3 regions of the Parabacteroides sp. B2-S-102 genome follow, and region 1 is predicted to be linked to each of the others. Evidence: riboswitches for the same ligand, from Rfam matches in the RefSeq annotation. Region 1 holds a riboswitch; each other region holds the start of a gene.

Evidence for each region. A riboswitch is a leader RNA that binds a small molecule or an ion and turns the genes downstream of it on or off. The one in region 1 is predicted to bind cobalamin.
Region 2: it holds a riboswitch for cobalamin, as region 1 does, so the genes downstream of both, NBH07_RS18550 (ABC transporter substrate-binding protein) here and NBH07_RS15510 (TonB-dependent receptor) in region 1, are expected to answer to the same signal.
Region 3: it holds a riboswitch for cobalamin, as region 1 does, so the genes downstream of both, NBH07_RS08135 (porin family protein) here and NBH07_RS15510 (TonB-dependent receptor) in region 1, are expected to answer to the same signal.

Annotation. Positions count from the first base shown of each region.
Region 1 is NZ_JAMOKM010000013.1:15,519-22,793, forward strand. Features, by position in the region: gene NBH07_RS15495 (DUF5074 domain-containing protein) at 1-917, opposite strand, end outside; gene NBH07_RS15500 (hypothetical protein) at 914-2,194, opposite strand; gene NBH07_RS15505 (YncE family protein) at 2,204-3,358, opposite strand; gene NBH07_RS15510 (TonB-dependent receptor) at 3,355-5,370, opposite strand; cobalamin riboswitch at 5,424-5,632, opposite strand; gene nrdG (anaerobic ribonucleoside-triphosphate reductase activating protein) at 5,673-6,173, opposite strand; gene NBH07_RS15520 (anaerobic ribonucleoside triphosphate reductase) at 6,207-7,275, opposite strand, start outside.
Region 2 is NZ_JAMOKM010000019.1:60,727-68,001, forward strand. Features, by position in the region: gene NBH07_RS18535 (helix-turn-helix domain-containing protein) at 1-149, opposite strand, end outside; gene NBH07_RS22680 (CocE/NonD family hydrolase C-terminal non-catalytic domain-containing protein) at 391-534, shown strand; gene NBH07_RS18540 (ABC transporter ATP-binding protein) at 638-1,651, opposite strand; gene NBH07_RS18545 (iron chelate uptake ABC transporter family permease subunit) at 1,653-2,690, opposite strand; gene NBH07_RS18550 (ABC transporter substrate-binding protein) at 2,700-3,863, opposite strand; cobalamin riboswitch at 3,927-4,125, opposite strand; gene NBH07_RS18555 (precorrin-2 C(20)-methyltransferase) at 4,192-4,896, shown strand; gene NBH07_RS18560 (hypothetical protein) at 4,945-5,457, opposite strand; gene NBH07_RS18565 (formate--tetrahydrofolate ligase) at 5,843-7,275, shown strand, end outside.
Region 3 is NZ_JAMOKM010000004.1:297,482-304,756, reverse strand. Features, by position in the region: gene mutA (methylmalonyl-CoA mutase small subunit) at 1-1,089, shown strand, start outside; gene scpA (methylmalonyl-CoA mutase) at 1,102-3,249, shown strand; gene coaW (type II pantothenate kinase) at 3,379-4,233, shown strand; cobalamin riboswitch at 4,253-4,455, shown strand; gene NBH07_RS08135 (porin family protein) at 4,748-5,356, shown strand; gene priA (replication restart helicase PriA) at 5,444-7,275, shown strand, end outside.

The sequences.
Region 1 (7,275 bases):
GGGATCTTTACCGTGTCCACCTTAAAGGTATAGGGGTTCAAGTTTAGCATATATTCCAAGGCGGAACCATCCCCGGCCGTATTCTGGGTCATGCTGATCCAAAGTGTACCATCCTTGGACTGAACGATAGAGCCGAAGCCTCGTTGAATCTCCTTCTCTTGCCCTTTTACGGTCTCTTTCTCGATCGGGGCGGCGATGGTACGGATAATTTTATCGGTTTTCGGGTCTATTATTAATAGACCATATTGTTGATGGACGGCAAAGACAAGGTCGTTGGCACGTACCATGGTTCCGATCTGGGCATAATACAATTCACCGTATCCATCGGCGTTCGGATTTCCGGAACCTTCTATTTGTTTGCCGATCGTCATCTTATCGCTATCGTAGATCCAGATACCGTTGCTGGTTCCTATATAGCCTTTGTGCTCGTCTACCGGAAGATAAGAGCGGCCATCGGCTATGGATTTACCCTCGGCGTTTTGGGCGATATATTTGAACTCCTTGATCACCTTCATGGTCTTGGCATCGCATACGGCAAATCGGCTTCCGGTGATTTTTGCCCCGGGATCGCGCTCTTGCTTAGAGACAAGGTAGAATTTATCGCCATAGATGGTACCGAATTGCGTGGTACATCCCAGCTCATGACCCGGATTCTCGGTCTGGAAGACACGATAGTGCCATTCCCCATCATGGGTGAGGAAATTGACGGTGCTGTTCTGATGGCCGTACCAGTCCTCGTTTACGATAAATGTACCCTGACTGTAATCCATATCCGTAGAACGCAGGATGGAAGATTGTGACGGTACATCCCTCATTTGGGCCGGATCTATGCCGGCGACCATCCATGAGGTGTTGCCTTGGGCCATTAGGCCACTCGTGGCGAACGTACAGAGAAATAAGGTAATCGTCTTTTTCATAAGCCTTTTATTTTTAGGATTGCTTGATCATATTGTAATTTCATTTGCTCGCTTACCGGATCTGGAACGATGATGGAGGGGGGGACGATGTGTAAATCCTGCGCACGGATGATCTCTGTCGAGGTTTCCCCGATCCAACCGCAATATTGGTTTACCGCCGTGTACACCTTGATAAAATCAATACCGGGTAATTCTACTTTATTACCTTCCGCATCTACGGCCCATTCGATATCGAAGCTATTTAGATCTTGATAATCGTTCGGGTGGTTATCTACATATCCCCATGGATAGGAGTAGAGCACGTAGTATTTGCCTGTACCGCTTTCGTCCGTGGCGTTATCCCTCAATCTGGTTCCGGTAAAAGTCAAGGTGCTCTCCTCGATCCACTCCGGATAATAGCTCTGCGTGTGGTACACGTTTTTTGGCAAATAGCCGGTATTGCCTTGGTTATCCTTCCACGACAGATAGGTGGCATCACTCCATTGCTGGCTCATGTCCGGCTCGGGAATCTTGTCGGGATCCGGGCGATCATAGGTAATACGATAATTCTTGACGGTTTCCGGTTTATAGTACTCGCTACCGGCCAGCTCGTACCATTCGTCGTCCGGTAAGCCGTTCTGGTTCGTGTCGAAAGAGACCATGACAATGCCGGGCTCGCAACTGCCTCCCTTTTTCTCTTGATACTCCGGTAGGTCGGAATAGAAAGAGTTCCCGAGGATCATAAAGTCCTTTTTCCCTTTGACGTTGATGACCGTATGATCGAAACCAAAGATAACATATCCTCCGTATCCTCCGAGGGAGATCATCACGTCGTTCGTACCGGAGATATTCTCCTCTACCTTTTTCAGTATGGTTTCTTTCGTATCGCCTTCCTCGTATTCGGGCATCGTATTGACAAACTGACCCGGTGCGGGACAAAAGTCGTACACTTTGGATAAATAAGGGCTATATTCTATTTCCTCCTGCATCACCTCGAAACGAAAATCGTGCTTATAGGGGGTCTCCTTATCGATGATCTCGAAGGTCATCTGATAGGTGCCCGTATCTTTTGCGAGGAAGATATAAGAACGTTCGGTAGATACGAGAGAGTCCGTCCCGTTCCGGTGAAGTGTCCACCGATACTCGTCGCCGGTAAAGGCCGGGCTGAGTAGATAAGTTTTCATGCGGGGCAGATAATAGACATCATCGATACCCAAGCTAACCATCTGTATCTTGTCTTGGGTACAGGATAGAAATGCTAGGAAACCTGAAATGAATAGATATAAAACTTGTCTCATAACGCTGTTCTATTTATAAAGGAAAACCATATGGGCGGGGATATCCCCGGTACGTACGCCCCATTTCCGTATCCCGTTCTTATCGTAGCAATAGAGGGTTCCGCTGGATACGTAATTCTTGGCGTCGGTGACGAAGATGTCTTTCGTATAGGGATGGACCATGATCCCGTATGGGATACGAATGTCTTTCTCGCTACCGTCGGTGATAAAGTTCGTGCTGATCACCTCTTTGGTACGGACATCTATGATTCCGTACGAGATGCTGTTACTCTGCGTATTCACGTTCCATTCCGTACTGTAATAGAAGAGGGAATCTCCGCTGATGCAAAGGTTGGAGCAAGGGATATTCAGGGTATCGGTAACCACCATCTCATTATATCCTTTTCGCTTTTCCAGTACATACAGGTTGGAATGTACCGTATCGTAATCTCCCCGAGAAGTTACCCATAATTTACCGTATTTATCCGCACGGATACGGTGCAGATTGATCCCTACCGGAATCTTTTGGACTTGCTTGAAACGGTTTAGTTCGATGACGGAAACCGTATTGTCGTACTCCGGGGCACGATAGCCTCCGGAATTCACTACGTAGATATATTCACCCAAAATCTCTAATTCATCCGGCTGGTAGCCGACAATGACTTTAGCGTCTATTTTCAGGCTGGTCGTGTCTACCCGATATACGGCTCCTTGTGGAGCATTCGGGTCGATTTGCACGGGGCCGACATAAGAGGTTACATAGGCGTTTCCCCGGTAAAAACGGATGTACCGGCAGTTAGGAATGTCTATTTGCGTGATCCGCTCACAAGTCCGGGCGTCCAATACTTCTACTTTATGGGAACAATTGACTACAACATATAGCTTACTTCCGTAAATCTGGATATCATTGCCTACATCGCCCAACTCCTTGACCACGTTTGGGTTCCGTTCCGAGTAGAGGTTACGGATATAATAACCGTTCACGTAATCCAGATAATCCAGCGTACATTTATTGCTTCCCATATTCCCCTCGTTCACTAAATACATCCCTTGAGGATTCGCCTCGGGGTGGATACCATCGGAGACCAGCTCGTATTCCGATGGAACTACGATCTCGATCTTACGGCAGGATGAAAAAGCGCAACCGATCAGGATACCTATTATATATAATGTATGTCTTTTCATATCTCGATCGTTAAAGACACTTTGTAATTTCGTTTCGGCATCGGATAATTCAGGATCACGTCGTAGTCTTGGCTTAACAGGTTGTTTACCTCTACGGCAGCCTTGATAAGTCCGAATTTGAATTTCAAATCTTTCGACAAGGAGATGTCGCTGGTGTACCACGGTTGCGTATAATTGTATTTGATATTTTCCTGCTGGTTATACCGCTCTCCCACATATATGAAACTATAGTTGAGGTTCCATCCCTTGAAAGAGGCTTGTGCGATGGCGGAGCCGCTATGCCAAGGGATATAAGGGATTTGATCTCCGTAATAGGTATCCGAGGGATCCGTGAAGTCTTGGGCCTTTTGATAGGTGTATTGTACGCGTAGCGTGACGAACAAATCTTTTACCGGATTGACGGTCGTTTCCGTACTGACATCTATACCTTTGATTTCTACCTTACCCAAATTCAGCATCGTCCAACGGAACTGCTGGCCTTTGGGGTAAGCGATGATCTTGTCTTTCACCTTGTTGTAATAACCATCCGCCTGTATCTTGAAGCGATAGAAAAGATAGTTCTCCCATGTTTTCGTGTAAGCGAAGCCGGCATCATATTGGGTTACGTATTCCGGGTTTAATTTGGAGTTTCCCATATCGGCGTAATACAAATCGTTGAAGGTAGGCATACGGAAGATCCGTTTATAGAAAGCGCGTACATTAAAGTCTTGTTTCTCGAACGGCTTGTAGGAGGCGAATACGGCGGGTGTAAGGATTTGCCGGGCTTTCGGTGCGGGGCCTTCTTCTACACGGTCGTTGATAAAAGTCGCCAGTCCGCTGGCCTGTAATTTTACTTTTCCTAACCGGAGCGCCGTAGCGACCGAAAGGAGGTTGGTGAAGCGTTCCGGGTAAACGAATCCATACATATCGGCGTTCATCTTGTTCCATTGCAAGTCGTAAGAAGCAGAGACATCCCAGTTCGAGAGGATGGAGTAGACATTAGCGGAAGATAGGTAAATCTCCCGTTGCTTATACAGGTTATCTACATGAATCAGCTTGTCGTCGTTGTTCACATAATGCGTACGGTAGAAAGCGTATTTCGCATTGACCTGTGTCTTGAATTTACTATTGATTTCTTTGATATAGGAGCCTTGCATGAAAGAGTTCGTATCCCATACTCGTTCGCCGCGTCGCCATACGTTGTTTACGATAGCCCCCGGGATACCTCGTTCGGAATTGTAGTTGTAGAACTTAAGATTCCAAGTACCGTCGCTCATCTTGCCATACAATCCGGCCTCTAGGCGGGTGGCGTTGATATCCCCGTTTTCCCGGACGGCGGTCGTATCGTAAGCGATCTCTCCGGCAGGGTTGATACGGCGGTAACGAAATTTGTATTTACCGCTTCCGCTTAACCATTCGGCGCTGAAAGAGGCGGCTATGTTTTCTGATATCTTATATTCAAACAGCGCCGAGGGGTTGATAACGTCGAAAGAACCGACTTTCATCGTGGCACGGATATTCGTTGTTTTTCCATCTTCGAAACGAGGACGACGAGAACGCAGATAAAGCGTACCGGCCGCACCGAAATCTTTTGCGGATTGGAAAATATCGCTCTTCTGGCCATTGTATAAAGAAATCTCCTCGATATTGTCTAAGGAATACATTCCAAGGTCTACTTGTCCGTTTTGCGCGTTGCTTAATTCGATGCCGTCGTAGAAAACACCCATGTGGTTCGTTCCCATACTTCGGATATTTACTGTCTTGATACCTCCTACGCCCCCATAGTCTTTCAATTGGACACCCGAGAAGTAGCGTAAAGCATCCGCTACCGTGTGACTGTTCAAATTTTGTAATTCTTTCCCCGATAGTTTTTGGGAAGGAATTACCTCTTTAAAGCTGAAACTCCGGGCCGTGACCGTAACTTCGTCCAAGTGTTGGATAGAGTCGAGTTTGCTTTGTCCATGGGACATACCTATCGCCAGCATCGATAATACGCAAGCGAGGTATCCCTTTCTAGCAAAGGATAACACCATTATTTAAAACCTGTTTAGAAAATGATTCGTACCAAGCCGCTCTGTCCTCGCGAACGACTTCTCCCTAACTGGCAGGTCTTCTGACTGACTCCCATCCCGAAAGCCTTCCCGATATATATCCTTATATACCAGTGGCGAAAGTGTTTCCGGAATGTTTGAAATAGAGCTTCACAGCAACGGGACTGTTCAGGAATTACACCTGATTCCCATTTAATCCGTAACCCCGGTTGGGTGAAACGGAACCAATTCGGGACAAAGGTATGAAATCTTGTTAATATCCGGGTTATAATTGGAGAATTTCCTTAAATGAAAGGGTTGTACTTGTATGTTACGATTTCCTTTTTATTTAAAGAAGCTTGTACGTCAATTAACCGTTGGTTGCTGCTTCCCCGGAATAAAAGGCTCTCATCCCGAAGGGTTTGTTTGTAGCGGCCATCTACCAATACGTCGATATAGGATAATAAGGCGGCTTGTGCCGGGTTCTTTATCAGGTCCTCGAATTTATATCCCGTGTAGCACCAGATCGTCTTTTGGCTTTTTTCCTTGATCGCCTTGGCTACCTCGGTGAAGCCTTCCGGCTGGAACATGGGATCTCCACCACTGAAGGTGACGTTGGCGAACTCGTCAGCCAGCACTTTCTCCACGATCTCTTCCGTTCTTACTTTCTTCCCTTTATGGATGTCCCATGATTCGGGGTTGTGGCAACCCGGGCATTTGTTCGGGCAACCCGCCGCATAGATGGCGGTCCGGAATCCCGGACCGTCTACGGTGGTATCTTCGATGATATCTATGATAGACAACATGGTAATTGAAAATTGACAATTGACAATTGAAAATTAGTTGTGGGTGATGCGGTCGTTCAGCTCGGATAGCTTGGCGTTGTTCCAACGGTCGGTGGTTCCTACCAAGTAACCGGTGATACGTTGAAGTTTGTCCAAGTGTTTGCTGCCGCATTTCGGGCAGGCTTCCAGATTCGGGGTGGAGTTCTCGTAGCCGCAATCCAGGCAACGGTTACGATTATGGTTTACGGAACCGTATCCGATATTGTATTTATCCATCATATCCACGACACGCATGATCGCTTCGGGGTTATGGGTAGCGTCGCCATCCATCTCTACGTAAAAGATATGGCCACCACGAGTCAAATCATGATAAGGAGCTTCCACTTCGGCTTTATGACGGGCACTGCACTTATAATATACCGGGACGTGATTAGAGTTCGTATAATAATCCCGATCCGTGATACCGGGGAGCGATCCGAACTTCTTACGATCTTTTCCCGTGAACTTGCCGGACAAGCCTTCAGCCGGAGTTGCCAGTACGCTATAATTGTGTTGGTATTGCTCCGAGAATTGGTTGGCGCGATCCCGGATATACGTAACGATCCTTATGCCTAAGGCTTGCGAATCCTCATCTTCGCCATGATGCTTCCCGGTAAGGGCTACCAAGCATTCGGCCAGTCCGATAAAGCCGATACCCAAGGTGCCTTGGTTGATAACGGAGGCTATCGAATCGTTGGGTTTCAACTTCTCCGAGCCTAACCACAAGGAAGACATCAACAACGGGAATTGCTTCGCGTAAGCGGTTTTCTGGAACTCCATACGCTCATGCAACTGACGAGCCGTAAGTTCCAGCATATGATCCAGTTTAGCGAAAAATAGGGCGATACGCTCTTCCTTATTCTCCACTTGCATGCACTCGATAGCCAATCGCACGATATTGATCGTCGAGAAAGAGAGATTACCTCGTCCGATAGAAGTCTTCGGTCCGAAACGATTCTCGAATACACGAGTACGGCATCCCATGGTCGCTACCTCGTGGATATAGCGCTGAGGATCGTCCGCTTTCCAATCCTCGCTTTGGTTGAAGGTCGCGTCGAGATTCAAGAAGTTCGGGAAGAAACGA
Region 2 (7,275 bases), on a different contig from region 1:
AAGATAGCATACAAATTATAGAGTTTCGGACAGAAGTGTACCGGATTAGCCTCTCGCGCATCGATGACCGTAACCAGCGGATGCAACGTTTCCATACCGAAATAATCGTTGTATTGCTGCACAGTGTCTATTCTCTTTATCTCATTCATCTTCAATTGTATTTGGCTTCGATTGCAAAGATAACCTTTTCTTTCATACGTTTCTCACCGTCCGATGAAATTGGTTATTATATCTGTGGAATTGATACAGTCTACACCCCAAATAACCGCTATTTTTGTAACTGAAAACTTTTAAATAATAATTATATGGGAACAAGAAAAATTATCTGTATGGGAAGCTTATTCTTCTTGTCTGTAGCCATTCCCTACGAAAGGCAGACAAGTATTAGGGGTGGCTGTTCCCGGACCATTTGATCAAACTGAAATTGAAAAGCGAGAAGATGTGTTGGTATATACAACACCTGTACTCCACACAGCCGTAGAAGTGACAGGAATGGTGGAATTAAAGTTGTATGTATCTTTCAAGCAATTATAGGAAAGCCGACGAAGCTAGCTTACTTTAAAACAATGGATTTGAATGGAAAAAATTCATAACTATGAATGAAGAAAAACATAGTTATGAATTGAAAATTTCATAGTTATGATTTTTCAGTATCAAAATAGGCAAGTAATTCTTCTATCGTTTGGGTGATATAGGTACCGCCGGAAGTCTCATGGATGATAAAGTGGGTGGTCTTTAAATCGCCAGTCTCAATCCAGATATTCGATTCCACTTCCCGATTCGCCAAAATTCCGTTTCGCTGGAGCGCTTTACGCACCATAGCGTATTTCTGGCCATGTCCAACGAGGCGGATCTGTCGGGAGAATTGATTATCTATACGGAATAATCCGGTATCCTTATCGAAAACAATCCCTTTCCGGGCGAAGAAATTGCTTAAATGACCACTCAATGCCAAATCCTCGGGGGTACCGGTAGAGATACCATTTGCTTTGTCCATTAACCAGATCTTATCCGATATCTGGAGAGCCAGCTCCAAATCGTGAGTGGACATAAATATCGTCTTATTCGTTTTCCGGGTTAGATGATGGAGTAATTGCATAATCTCTACCTTGCTGGGAAAATCAAGGAATGCGGTAGGTTCATCCAAGTAAATAACCGGAGTCTCCTGAGCGAGCGCCTTAGCGATCATCACTTTCTGGCGTTCTCCATCCGATAAGGTATGGACCATGCGGGATGCTAGTTCCTCAATGCGGACAAGGGCGATGGATTCTTCCACGATCCGCTTATCATCCTTGCTCAACTTGCCCCAGAAGCCGGTATACGGGCTACGTCCCATCCCGACCAATTCCCGTACCAACATATTCCTGATCTCACATTTATCGGTCAGCACGACACCGATCGTGGTGCTCAATTCCTTATCGGAATAAGCATCTATATCTTTTCCTAGGACCAATATTTCCCCATCTAATTTAGGTTGGAAAGCCGATAACGTGCGCAATAAAGTAGACTTCCCCACCCCGTTAGCACCCAGCAAACAGGTTAATTCACCACTATAGATCGTAGAGTGTATACCTTTAGCTACCAGCTTTGTACTACTCTTAGAATGGTAACCGATCGAAAGTCCGTTAATATGAATCGTATCTTGTTTCATCTTACTCGTTCAATTCATTCTTACGTTTTCTAAATAATACTGAGGCCACTACTGGAGCACCTACTAAAGCGGTTACCGAGTTGACAGGTAACGCTCCCTCGAACCCCGGCATACGGGCGATCAAATTACAGATCAACGCCAACGCCGCACCGGCGAATAAGACCGCAGGCATTAAAATCCGATGGTCGGAAGTTTGAAATATGGCCCGGCATAAATGCGGAACGGCTAGCCCCAAGAAGATAATAGGTCCGCAATAAGCAGTGACAATCGCCGTAAGGACCCCAGCCGAGGTGATAACCAACAAACGGGCCCGCTTGATATTAAGTCCCAAATTGCGTGCGTAGCTATCCCCAAGAAGCATCAAGTTCATGGTCTTGATAAGCAGGAACGAGAGAGGGATCAAGATTGTCATAAGAATCACGAACAACGTCATCTGATTACCGGAAACACGGGCGAAACTACCCAATCCCCAAATCACGTATGCACGGATATCCTCCTCGACGCTAAAGAATTTAAGTACACCGATCACGGCGTTTGCCACGTAACCGATCATCACACCGATAATCAACAACGTGACATTTCCTTTTACCTTTTGGGAAACATACACGATCAGCGCCATCACGGATAAGGAACCGATCACGGCCGCTATCGATAAGGCGATCTCCCCCATAAAACCAAGTTTACTCAAGGCAACGCCCCCTAAACTACCGCTTAACAACACCACGAAAGCGACACCCATGCTCGCTCCCGAACTGATACCTAAGACCGAAGGTCCGGCCAATGGATTACGGAAAACGGTTTGCATCTGTAAGCCGCTGATGGATAAGCCAGCTCCCGCTACCAACGCTGTCAATGCCTGTGGTAGTCGGGATTTCCAGATAATATTCTGCCATGTAATAGGCTCATTTCCTAAATTCCAGATAATATGCCAAACCGATTGAAGAGGAATAGAGACTGACCCCAACACCAAATTCAAAAAGATTAGAACAAAAATAGCCGTGACAATCGCCAGCATCCATAGGGTATTTGAATGTCTCATCAGTGTTCCTTATTTAAGTCGAGAATAATAGACCGACTCATGATCCGGTAATAAATCCGGATGAAAGATATGAAGCAAATCCGCTAGGACGATCTCCGGTTCTGTCGGCATACTCTCATAAAACGGCGTGTTCTTCATATTACAATAGATAATTCCTTTCTCCCGGAACGCACGGAAATCCTCATAACGAGGATCTTGCTCTTTCAATGCCTCATAGCTGAACGTTCCCGGGAAACTATTCACGATACGCCAATAATCAGCGTCGTCCGCTTGGTTATAGACCGTCTCGAAGTCTAATGTAACACCACCGGATCGCTCATCATCTTTCAAGAAATAATCAGCGCCGGCATCCTTGAAAAGTTGCGCTAAGAAGCTCTTTCCTCCTACGGCATACCAGTTTCCACCCCGTAACTCGCCACTAAAAACGATCGGACGTTTTTTAACCTTACCATCCGCCGTAAGTTCCTTTAATTCATTATACCTCTTCTCGATGGTGGCGAAACGCTCATTGCCATCTTTCTCTATCCCCAACAGCAAGCCTACGAACTTGATCCACTCGGCCTGTCCCAATGGCGTAGTCTCCTTATAACCCAAATGGGGAATCAAGGGAATACCCACGTCTTTCAGCGTCTCATAGCCTCCCCGCTTGAATGGCGATACAAGGATCAAATCAGGATTCATGCTCATGATAACCTCGTTATCGAAATTCCCCTCGATACCGATCTTAGCGGTTTTACCTTCTTTCAGGCGTTCGTTCATCTCTTTATTGAACAAATGCCGTGTACTGGTAATCCCAACGACCCTATCCAAGGCACCCAATTTAATAAAGTTCGATAATTGCAGGGAAGTCATACAGATAACGCTTCGGATAGGAAGCTCTATCACCGTATAATCAGCGGGAATCCCCGTGGGTTTCGCACCTCTTTTCACGAACGCATAATGAAACGTGGTGCTTTCCTCATTTTGAGGATCTTGGATATCAGCCAAGAGATATTGATCCGCATAGGTAAGCTTGAATCCTTGGGCGTATAAAGGCTTAACCTGCTCTTGCGAGAACGCAGATTGCTCTACGGAAGCCGTCTTCCCTATTTCTCCTTTTTCACGGATACCTGAAGTACATGATAAAGTCAATACCGATAAAAGCAAGCATCCACCCGCTATAAACTTATTCATAATCCTTGTTTAATTGACAGTTGATCATTGACAGTTACTCTCGTCCTGCTCCACGGGACAGCAACATTTATTTATGAACCGGCAGGTCTTCTGACTTACTTCCATTCAGGACGCCTTCCCGATTACAAAACCAGTGGCCAAGGTATTGTCCGAATGTTTAAAAGTTCACAGCAGCGTGGTCTGTCCGGGATTCTCACCCGGTTCCCTTTTAATCCGCCTCCCGGAAAAAGAGATAAGCGGAGCCTGTTACAGTGACAAAAGTAGTAAGAATATTTGTATACATCCACAATTTTAAGGACTTTTGCGTTTCAAATAAAAACAGATACACATGAATCATCCTATTCACTTCGTCTCATTAGGTCCCGGTGATCCGGAATTAATTACGCTGAAAGGGCTTAAAACATTACAAAAGGCTGATATTATCTATTGTCCTGCTACACAAGGCAAGCATGGAATCATATCTCGGGCGACGGATATATTGAAAGCTATTGAGGTAGACGAATCCTTGATCCATCCGTTTATTTTGCCAATGAGTAAGGAACGGACAGATGCGTTAAACGCTTATAACAAATTGTTTCTGGATGCCCAAGCTGAATATTTGAAAGGGAAACAAATCGTGATCGTCGCCGAGGGAGACGCTGGTTTTTATTCATCTATACAATATGTATACGATAAATTCGAGGAAACAGGAATCCCGGTAGATCGAATCGCAGGAATTCCGGCATTTATAGCGGCAGGTGCCTTGGCCGGGATACATATCGTAAAACAAGAGGAGCAAATTAACGTAATCCCCGGGACTGCGTCGTTCGATGAACTTTCGGCAAAAATAGAAAATGGAATGATCATCGTCATCATGAAATTACCGGGTTGCCAAGAGGCTATTCATACTTGTATCCGGCAGTATGCGGATAAGGCGGTTTTTCATTATTTCGAGAATGTAGGAACAAGAAAAGAATATTATACTACTGATATCGCCACTATACATTCCAAGGATTTCCCCTATTTCTCCCTACTGATTATCCAACCTCGCTAAAAGAAGAAGGCTGCCCGGAGAGTAACCAAACCCGGACAGCCCATCTTATTACGCTACATGCAATATATGCTTAAGCTGATCGATATGGAAACGAAGTGTATCCATATAAGGTTTCACTGAATTATGGTACATGACCGCTTTTGCGTGCATATCTTCCAACTCGCTTACTTTACGGTTCGCCTCACGCATTTTACAAGCGTTGTAGCGAATACCCGATACATGTCCTTTGATATCCTCGATCGCTTGGTTTCCCCGGTTGAAGATAGACTCTGCTTCTTCCGGAGCGTATACCGTATAGGCTTGGGCAACGTCATCCAGTAACGCCTGTTGATAAGAGCCGGCTATCGGGAGCAATTGATGGATCGCATGATGACATAAAGAATGAACCTCGTTTTGAAGCTTCTTCAATTCTACTTCCCACTTTGATTCACATACTTCATCCAATTGTTTGACTTCCGCTACGACACGACCGCTAAACAATTCCACTACCATCTTTTCCCATGCTTCTGCTACCCACGATTTAGTAGCAAATGTAACCTGACTAAATCTTACTGTTGACATAACCTTAAATTTACATATTATATTGCTAATGTTATTAGTCTCTTATCTGTTTCAATTTATCACACTCTTAGGTTTCTTTTTATCGTTGTGACATCACAAAATTAATCAAATTATTACAGATGAATAATTTTAAAGACTATTTTATAATTCTTTAAAAGTACAACAAGCAAAACGTATGATTTTTGCAAAGCTCACTTTACAAAAAGTTTAATTTCAAGCCTGACAGCTATCACAAAAAGCAAGATCCTCGCCATCTTCGCACAAAAATATCAAAATAACACAATCTTATTATTCCATAAAGGGGGAAAACCTTGTTCCGTATCATTTTGTTATTATAATAAATTAGATTTACTTTGTTCAAACTATATAAACTTACATAAAGCACATGAAATCGGACATTGAGATAGCAAGAGAAACAGACTTGCGTAAAATTAAGGAAGTTGCGACAACGTTAGGTATCCCTCGTGAGGAAGTACAAAATTATGGCAGGTATATTGCCAAGGTTCCTATCCATTTGATCGATAAAAAGCAAATGGACCAGCATAATTTAATTTTAGTGACCGCTATCACTCCCACTAAAGCGGGAATCGGAAAGACTACGGTTTCGATCGGTCTGGCTTTAGGGCTGAATAAAATAGGGAAGAAAGCGGTGGTCGCTTTACGTGAGCCGTCTCTTGGCCCGTGTTTCGGCATGAAAGGTGGTGCTGCCGGAGGTGGATATGCCCAAGTGCTTCCCATGGAAAACATCAACTTGCATTTTACAGGGGATTTTCATGCGGTTACTTCCGCCCACAATATGATTACCGCTTTATTGGATAACTATATTTATCAGACCCGCAACACCTGCGAGGGATTGAAGGAGATCAAATGGAAACGGGTTCTTGACGTAAACGACCGTAGCTTACGTAACATCGTATCGGGTCTAGGCGGCTCGGCGAACGGTGTCCCTACCGAGACCGGATTTGACATCACTCCCGCTTCAGAGATCATGGCGATCCTTTGCTTGGCTACGGATATAGAGGATTTGAAACGACGTGTCGGAAATATTTTATTGGGTTATACAAACGAAGATAAGCCTTTCACGGTAAATGATCTTGGCATAGCCGGAGCTATTACCGTATTGCTAAAAGACGCATTACTGCCGAACCTTGTACAAACAACGGAGAATACTCCCGCATTTGTACATGGAGGTCCTTTCGCTAATATCGCCCATGGATGTAATTCCATATCGGCCACCCAAATGGCTCTTACTTATGGAGATTATGTGATTACGGAGGCTGGTTTCGGCGCTGATCTGGGCGCGGAGAAATTCTTTAATATCAAATGTAGAAAAGCGGGGCTTTCACCGAAACTGACAGTCATCGTAGCGACTGCCCAGAGCTTGAAACTTCATGGTGGCGTTCCGGAGAAAGAAATCAAGGAACCGAATATCGAAGGATTAAAGAACGGATTCGCTAACTTAGATAAACACATTGAGAATATGAAGAGCTTCGGCCAGCAAGTAATCGTTACTTTCAACCGTTTCGCTACCGATACGGACGAGGAGATTGCGTTAGTGGCTGAGCATTGCGAGGAGAAAGGGGTTGGATTCGCCATGAATAACGTTTTCGCCGAAGGCGGTGAAGGGGGTACGGAGCTTGCCCGCTTAGTGGTTGATACGATCGAAAATCATCCTTCCGCTCCTTTACAATATACATATGATCTGAATGATCCGATCCGTACGAAGGTACAAAAAGTGGCCCAGAAGATATACGGAGCTTCTTCGATTGTTTATACGACTTTGGCCGATAAAAAATTGCGTCAGATCGAAAGCTTGGG
Region 3 (7,275 bases), on a different contig from region 1:
TTCAATTTTGGTATCAGCTCTAACTACTTCATGGAAATCGCTAAGTTCCGTGCGGCTCGTTGGTTGTGGGCCGAGATCGTAGCCGCTTATAAGCCGGCCTGCGAATGCGCTTGCAAGATGGTTGCTCACGCACAGACTTCAGAGTGGAACATGACGGTTTACGATGCTCACGTAAACTTGCTTCGTTCTCAAACTGAGGCTATGTCTGCCGCTCTTGCTGGCGTAGACTCTATCACGGTTCGCCCGTTTGATAAGATTTACCAGACTCCGGACGATTTCTCCGAGCGTATCGCACGTAACCAACAATTATTATTGAAGGAAGAGTGCCACTTGGATAAGGTCGTTGACCCGTCTGCCGGTTCTTATTATGTAGAGGTATTGACGAATTCCTTGGCCGATGTCGCTTGGAAGTTGTTCTTGGAGGTTGAGGAAAAAGGAGGATTCTCCGTTGCCGTGAACGCAGGTGAGATCCAAAATGCCGTTAACGCTTCGAATGTAGCTCGTAAGAAAGCGGTTGCTACCCGTCGTGAGATCCTGTTGGGTTCTAACCAGTATCCTAACTTCACGGAAGTAGCTGCCGATAAGATTCAGGAAAAAGGTTCTTGCTGTTGTGGCGGTGGTCATTGCGGCGAGGCAACGATCCCGGCTCTTGATTTCTCTCGCGGCGCTTCCGAATTCGAGGCTTTGCGTATGGCGACAGAGAAGAGTGGCAAGACTCCGAAGGTATTCATGTTGACGATCGGTAACTTGGCGATGCGTTTGGCTCGTTCACAGTTCTCCGCTAACTTCTTCGCTTGTGCCGGATATAAGATAATTGATAACTTAGGCTTCGATACGGTTGAGGCTGGTGTTGAGGCTGCAGTCAAGGCGGGTGCTGAGATAGTGGTTCTTTGCTCTAGTGATGACGAGTATGCTGAATTCGCTCCTGCTGCTTACAAGGCTTTGGCCGGACGTGCCGAATTCGTTGTAGCCGGAGCTCCTGCTTGCGCGGACGACTTGAAGGCTCAAGGTATCGACCAGTTCGTAAATGTAAAGAGCAATGTGCTTGAGACATTGAAAGCATTCAACGCTAAATTAGGAATCGCTTAAGTATAAACAATTATGAGACCAAATTTTAAAAACATAGATATAAAGAATGCCGGATTCGCAGCTACAAACGCTGCCGAATGGGCAAAAGCCAATGGTATCGAGCCCAATTGGAAAACACCCGAGCATATCGAGGTGAAACCTGTATATACAAAAGAAGACTTGGAGGGTATGGAGCACTTGAACTATGCTTCCGGTCTGCCTCCTTATCTACGTGGCCCGTACAGCGGTATGTACGCTATGCGTCCTTGGACAATCCGTCAGTACGCGGGTTTCTCTACCGCTGAGGAGTCTAACGCTTTCTATCGCCGTAACTTGGCTTCCGGTCAGAAAGGTTTGTCCGTTGCGTTCGACCTTCCGACTCACCGTGGTTACGATGCCGACAACGAACGTGTGGTTGGTGATGTAGGTAAAGCGGGTGTATCTATCTGTTCCTTGGAGAACATGAAAGTGTTGTTCGATGGTATTCCTTTGAACAAGATGTCTGTTTCCATGACCATGAATGGTGGTGTGCTTCCGGTATTGGCATTCTATATCAACGCAGGTTTGGAGCAAGGTGCTAAGTTGGAGGAAATGGCCGGTACGATCCAGAACGATATATTGAAAGAGTTCATGGTACGTAATACCTATATTTACCCGCCTGAGTTCTCCATGAAGATTATCGCTGATATCTTCGAGTATACCTCTCAGAAGATGCCGAAGTTCAACTCTATCTCTATCTCCGGTTATCATATGCAGGAGGCTGGTGCTACGGCTGATATCGAGATGGCTTATACGTTGTGCGACGGTATGGAATATCTTCGTGCCGGTATCAACGCCGGTATCGATGTGGATGCGTTCGCTCCCCGTTTGTCATTCTTCTGGGCTATCGGTGTAAATCACTTCATGGAGATCGCCAAGATGCGTGCGGCTCGTATGTTGTGGGCGAAGATCGTGAAGAGCTTCGGCGCTAAGAACCCGAAATCATTGGCATTGCGTACACATAGCCAGACTTCCGGTTGGTCATTGACCGAGCAAGATCCGTTCAATAACGTAGGACGTACTTGTATCGAGGCTATGGCCGCTACATTAGGACATACACAATCTTTGCATACGAACGCATTGGATGAGGCGATCGCTTTGCCGACCGATTTCTCCGCTCGTATCGCTCGTAATACACAGATTTACATTCAGGAAGAGACTAAGATCTGTAAGGAAATCGACCCGTGGGCTGGTTCTTACTATGTAGAGTCTTTGACGAATGAATTGGTACATAAAGGTTGGGCGTTGATCCAAGAGATCGAGAGCATGGGTGGTATGGCGAAAGCCATCGAGACAGGTCTTCCTAAGATGCGTATCGAGGAAGCGGCCGCTCGTACACAGGCTCGTATCGACTCAGGTGTTCAGACCATCGTTGGTGTTAACAAATATCGTTTGCCGAAGGAAGATCCGATCGATATCCTTGAGATTGATAATACAGCCGTACGTAACGAGCAGATCGCCGCTTTGAAGGAGTTGCGTGCTAACCGTGACGAAGCCGCTGTTCAAAAAGCTTTGGCTGATATCACGGAGTGCGTGAAGACGAAGAAGGGCAATTTATTAGAGTTGGCTGTTAAGGCTGCCGGCTTGCGTGCGTCATTGGGAGAGATCTCCGATGCTTGCGAGGTGGTTGTAGGTCGTTATAAAGCAATCATTAGAACTATTTCAGGCGTGTATTCATCAGAAACTAAGAAAGACGCAGACTTCCAGAAAGCTTGCGAGCTTTGCGAGCAATTCGCTAAGAAAGAGGGCCGTCAGCCTCGTATCATGATCGCTAAGATGGGTCAGGACGGACATGACCGTGGCGCTAAGGTTGTTGCTACCGGTTATGCTGACTGTGGGTTCGACGTAGATATGGGACCGTTGTTCCAGACTCCGGCCGAGGCTGCCCGTCAAGCTGTAGAGAACGATGTTCACGTAATGGGCGTTTCTTCTTTGGCCGCTGGTCATAAGACGTTGGTTCCGCAGGTTATCGAGGAGTTGAAGAAATTAGGTCGTGAGGATATCATCGTTATCGCTGGTGGTGTAATCCCGGCTCAAGACTATGACTTCTTGTATAAGGCTGGCGTTGCCGCTATCTTTGGCCCGGGTACTTCCGTATCGAAGGCAGCTTGCCAGATCCTAGAGATCTTGTTAGGCGAATAAATAGCATTTAAACCTTACGGTTTTTTAATAAAGAGAGGCTGGACAATTGATTTTGTCCGGCCTTTTTTAGTATTGTATACGGGTTTATGTACTTTTGTAGCGATTATTCAATTAAAAAGGGAAAGAATCATGGGAATCGTTATAGGTATAGACGTGGGAGGTAGCACGACCAAGATCGTCGGTGTGGAGGATAAGAAGATCAAGAACCCGATGTTCGTGAAAGCTACCGATCCGGTAACCTCTTTATTCGGGGCCTTCGGTAAATATATTTATGATAATAACATCTCACTCTCGAATATAGAGAAAGTGATCTTGACGGGTGTAGGTAGCGCCTATATCGATCAACCTTTATATGGCTTACCAACCGCGAAGACGGATGAGTTCCTCGCAAATGGGCTAGGGGCGCAGTATAATACGGGACTGGATAGCCTGTTGGTGGTCAGCATGGGAACGGGTACCTCTTTTGTCAAGGTACAAGGCTCCACGGTCGAGCATATCGGGGGATTGGGTATCGGTGGCGGAACCATCCTCGGCTTGTCTAAGCTATTATTGAAAACGCATGACTTTCACCAAATAGCGTCTTTGGCTGAGCATGGTTCCCTGAATGATATCGACTTGCATATCCGGGATATTACGCCGCATCCGCTACCCGGCCTGCCGCTAGACGTGACAGCCTCTATTTTTGGAAAAGCGGATGCGAACGCTAAGGTTGAGGATATCGCTCTCGGTATCGTTCATATGGTCTTGCAGACTATCGGGCAAGGAGCTGTTTTCGCCTCGTTAAATGGCGATATCAAGAATATCGTGTTGATCGGTAACCTGACTCGCTTGCCGCAATGCCCGGATATTTTCCCCTGTCTGGAGGAGATGTGCGATGTCCATTTCAAGATACCGGAGTATGCCGAGTATCGCACGGCTATCGGGGCGGCTTTATGTTATATCAGGAACCGGGAATATAGGGATATTTTTTGTGGAAAGTGTTAGGCTACATCAAAACTTTATGTATCTTTGCTACATGCTTTGTTCCCTTTCGGCAATCGCCGGATAGGGATTAAAAGGGAATCGGGTGAGAATCCCGGACAGTCCCGCTGCTGTAAGCTTCATAAACGGGTTGAGCAATACTGTTGCCACTGTTCACTCAAGTGAATGGGAAGGCGCTTAAGACCGGAAGTAAGTCAGAAGACCTGCAAGGCGTGTATATTTTCGACGGCTTCGAGGAAAGGCCGGAAGAGAACGCAAGAACCGTATCCGGTTTTTACTATTCTTTATCCAAGGTTTTCTTATCAAGTCGTCTCATGGTTTCGGATAATTATTTTGCCATAATAATTAGGGAAAGAAGCATGAATCTGACCGACGGGATGAGCTCCGTATGTAAGATGCATGCTTTCTTTGAGTTTAAAGGACTGGGGTATTCCGTGAACACTCTATAGAGAATATTTGTTTATTATTAGAAAAGTGCGTTTATTTGCAACGAGTAATTAACAAAAGAAGTATGAATATGAAGAAAATCGTGGGATTTCTTATGGTTGCCTTGTTAGCGTTGATGGCGCTTCCGGCGAACGCTCAGCTTAAATTCGGTATCAAGGGAGGTGTGAATATATCGTCTGTCCATTTCAACTCGGACGTGTTGAAAGCGGATAACGTAACCGGCTTCCAAGTGGGGCCGATGATCGAGACGACTTTGCCGTTGGTGGGTGTCGGGATCGATGCGGCCGTGTTGTATTCGCAAAAAGGTTTGGAGACGACTTCGGTTGGCGGGGTTAAGACTTCGATGAAGACGGATTATATCGATGTTCCGGTCAACTTGAAATGGAAATTCGGCTTACCGATCGTCAAAGCGTATCTGGCAGCCGGTCCGTATATCGGTTTCCGTGTAGGCGGTGATAAATTTTGGGATATCCCGGGTTCCGTAGCGGATCAGGTGAAGGCGAAGAATTTCAGCGCAGGCCTTAACTTCGGTGCCGGCGTGGAGTTGATCAGCCACTTGCAGGTGGGTTTCAATTATGGTCTGGGACTGACTGATAACTATAGCATTGAGAAGGTGAACCTCTCCGACGGTGCCGGAAAGAATCGTGGATGGTCTATCACGGCAGCGATCTTGTTCTAAATAGGTGAAAATAAAATGAGAGAGGCTGGGCTTTAGAAGTCCGGCCTTTTTTGTTATTTTTGGGCTCGTAATGAAACACCTGTTTGAATGAAATATGCGGACGTCATACTTCCCCTTCCTTTGGAGAATAGCTATACCTATCGGATACCCGAAGATCTGGAAAGAGCCGTGACTCCCGGTTGCCGGGTGATCGTGCATTTCGGGAAGAAACGATATTATACGGCCATCGTCATGGAGGTACACGACCGGGAACCGGTATCCGATTTTGAGACGAAGGAGATCTACGCTTTGCTGGATGCCACTCCGGTGCTCCGCCGTCCGCAACTCCGTTTCTGGAAATGGATATCTTCTTATTATATATGTAAGCTGGGCGACGTGTATAAGGCGGCCTTGCCTTCCGGCTTAAAGTTGGAAAGCGAGACGGCGGTTACTTATAATGAGGATTTCGAGGCTACCGCCCCCTTGCGCCCGAACGAGCAAGCGGTACTGGATGCCTTTAGCGGGGTTTTGAAATTGACGATCTCGGAGTTGGAGAAGAAGACCGGTCTCCGAAATGTTGTCCCGATCGTCTCTTCCTTGATGGTGAAAGGGGCGGTTGAGGTGAGCGAGGAGCTAAAGCGAGGATTCGTTCCCAAGACACAGGCGTTTATCCGTTTGGCCGAAGCTTACTGGGATGAGACGAAATTGCAGGCGGTGTTCGAAGAATTGAAAAGGGCGAAGAAACAAGAGCTTCTGTTGGTCAGCTTCTTGGATTTAAGCCATACCTTGAATCCCGCTTTATCGAAGGAGCTTTCCAAGAAAGAGCTATTGGAACGCAGTGGTTATACCTCTGCGGTATTGGAGGGTCTGCTGAAACGGGGTATCTTGGAGAGTTACGAGAAAGAGGTGGGTCGTTTACAAGTATCCGTCTGCCGCTTGCAAGAGCCGAATCCGCTCAGTCCGGCGCAAGAGAAAGCCTACGGAGAGATCCATGAGGCTTTCAAGACGAAGGAGGTTTGCTTGCTTCATGGCGTGACTTCCAGTGGTAAGACCGAGATATACGTCCGTTTGATCCATGAGGTCTTGCGGCTGGGGCGGCAGGTTTTATATATGTTGCCGGAGATCGCTATCACGACCCAGATCACGGAACGGCTGGCGAAATTATTCGGGGATAAGCTATTGGTCTACCACTCTAAGTTCTCGGACAACGAGCGGGTGGAGGTCTGGAACAAGCTGCTGCATAGCGACGAGCCTATGCTGGTATTGGGGGTCCGTTCTTCCCTCTTCCTTCCGTTTAAGGACTTGGGCTTGATTATCGTGGACGAGGAGCATGAGAATACGTATAAGCAGCAAGACCCGACACCCCGTTACCATGCCCGTAACGCTGCCATCGTCTTGGCGGGTATGCACGGCGGTAAGACCTTATTGGGTTCCGCCACCCCTTCCATCGACTCTTATTTCAACGCTACGGCGGGGAAATACGGTCTGGTCGAGCTATCCACCCGCTACGGTGATTGCTTGATGCCGGAGATTATTACGGTGGACGTGAAGGAGCTAAAGCGCAAGAAGATTATGAAAGATACCCTTTTCTCCCCCCTGTTGGTGGAGAAGGTGCGGGAGGCTTTATCCCGGGGTGAGCAAGCGATCTTGTTCCAGAACCGCCGGGGATTCGCCCCGATGATCGAGTGTCGGGGGTGCGGGTGGGTGCCTCATTGCGTGAATTGCGACGTTAGCCTTACCTACCACAAGGCGCATAATCAGCTGGTTTGCCATTATTGCGGTTATACCTACCGCTTGCCGCAGGTATGTCCAGAGTGTAAGGGGACGGAGTTCAAGATGCAAGGCTTCGGTACGGAGAAGGTAGAGGAGGAGATCGCTGGGCAATTCCCAGCGGCGAAGGTGGAGCGGCTGGATTTCGATACGGCCCGTACCCGCACGGC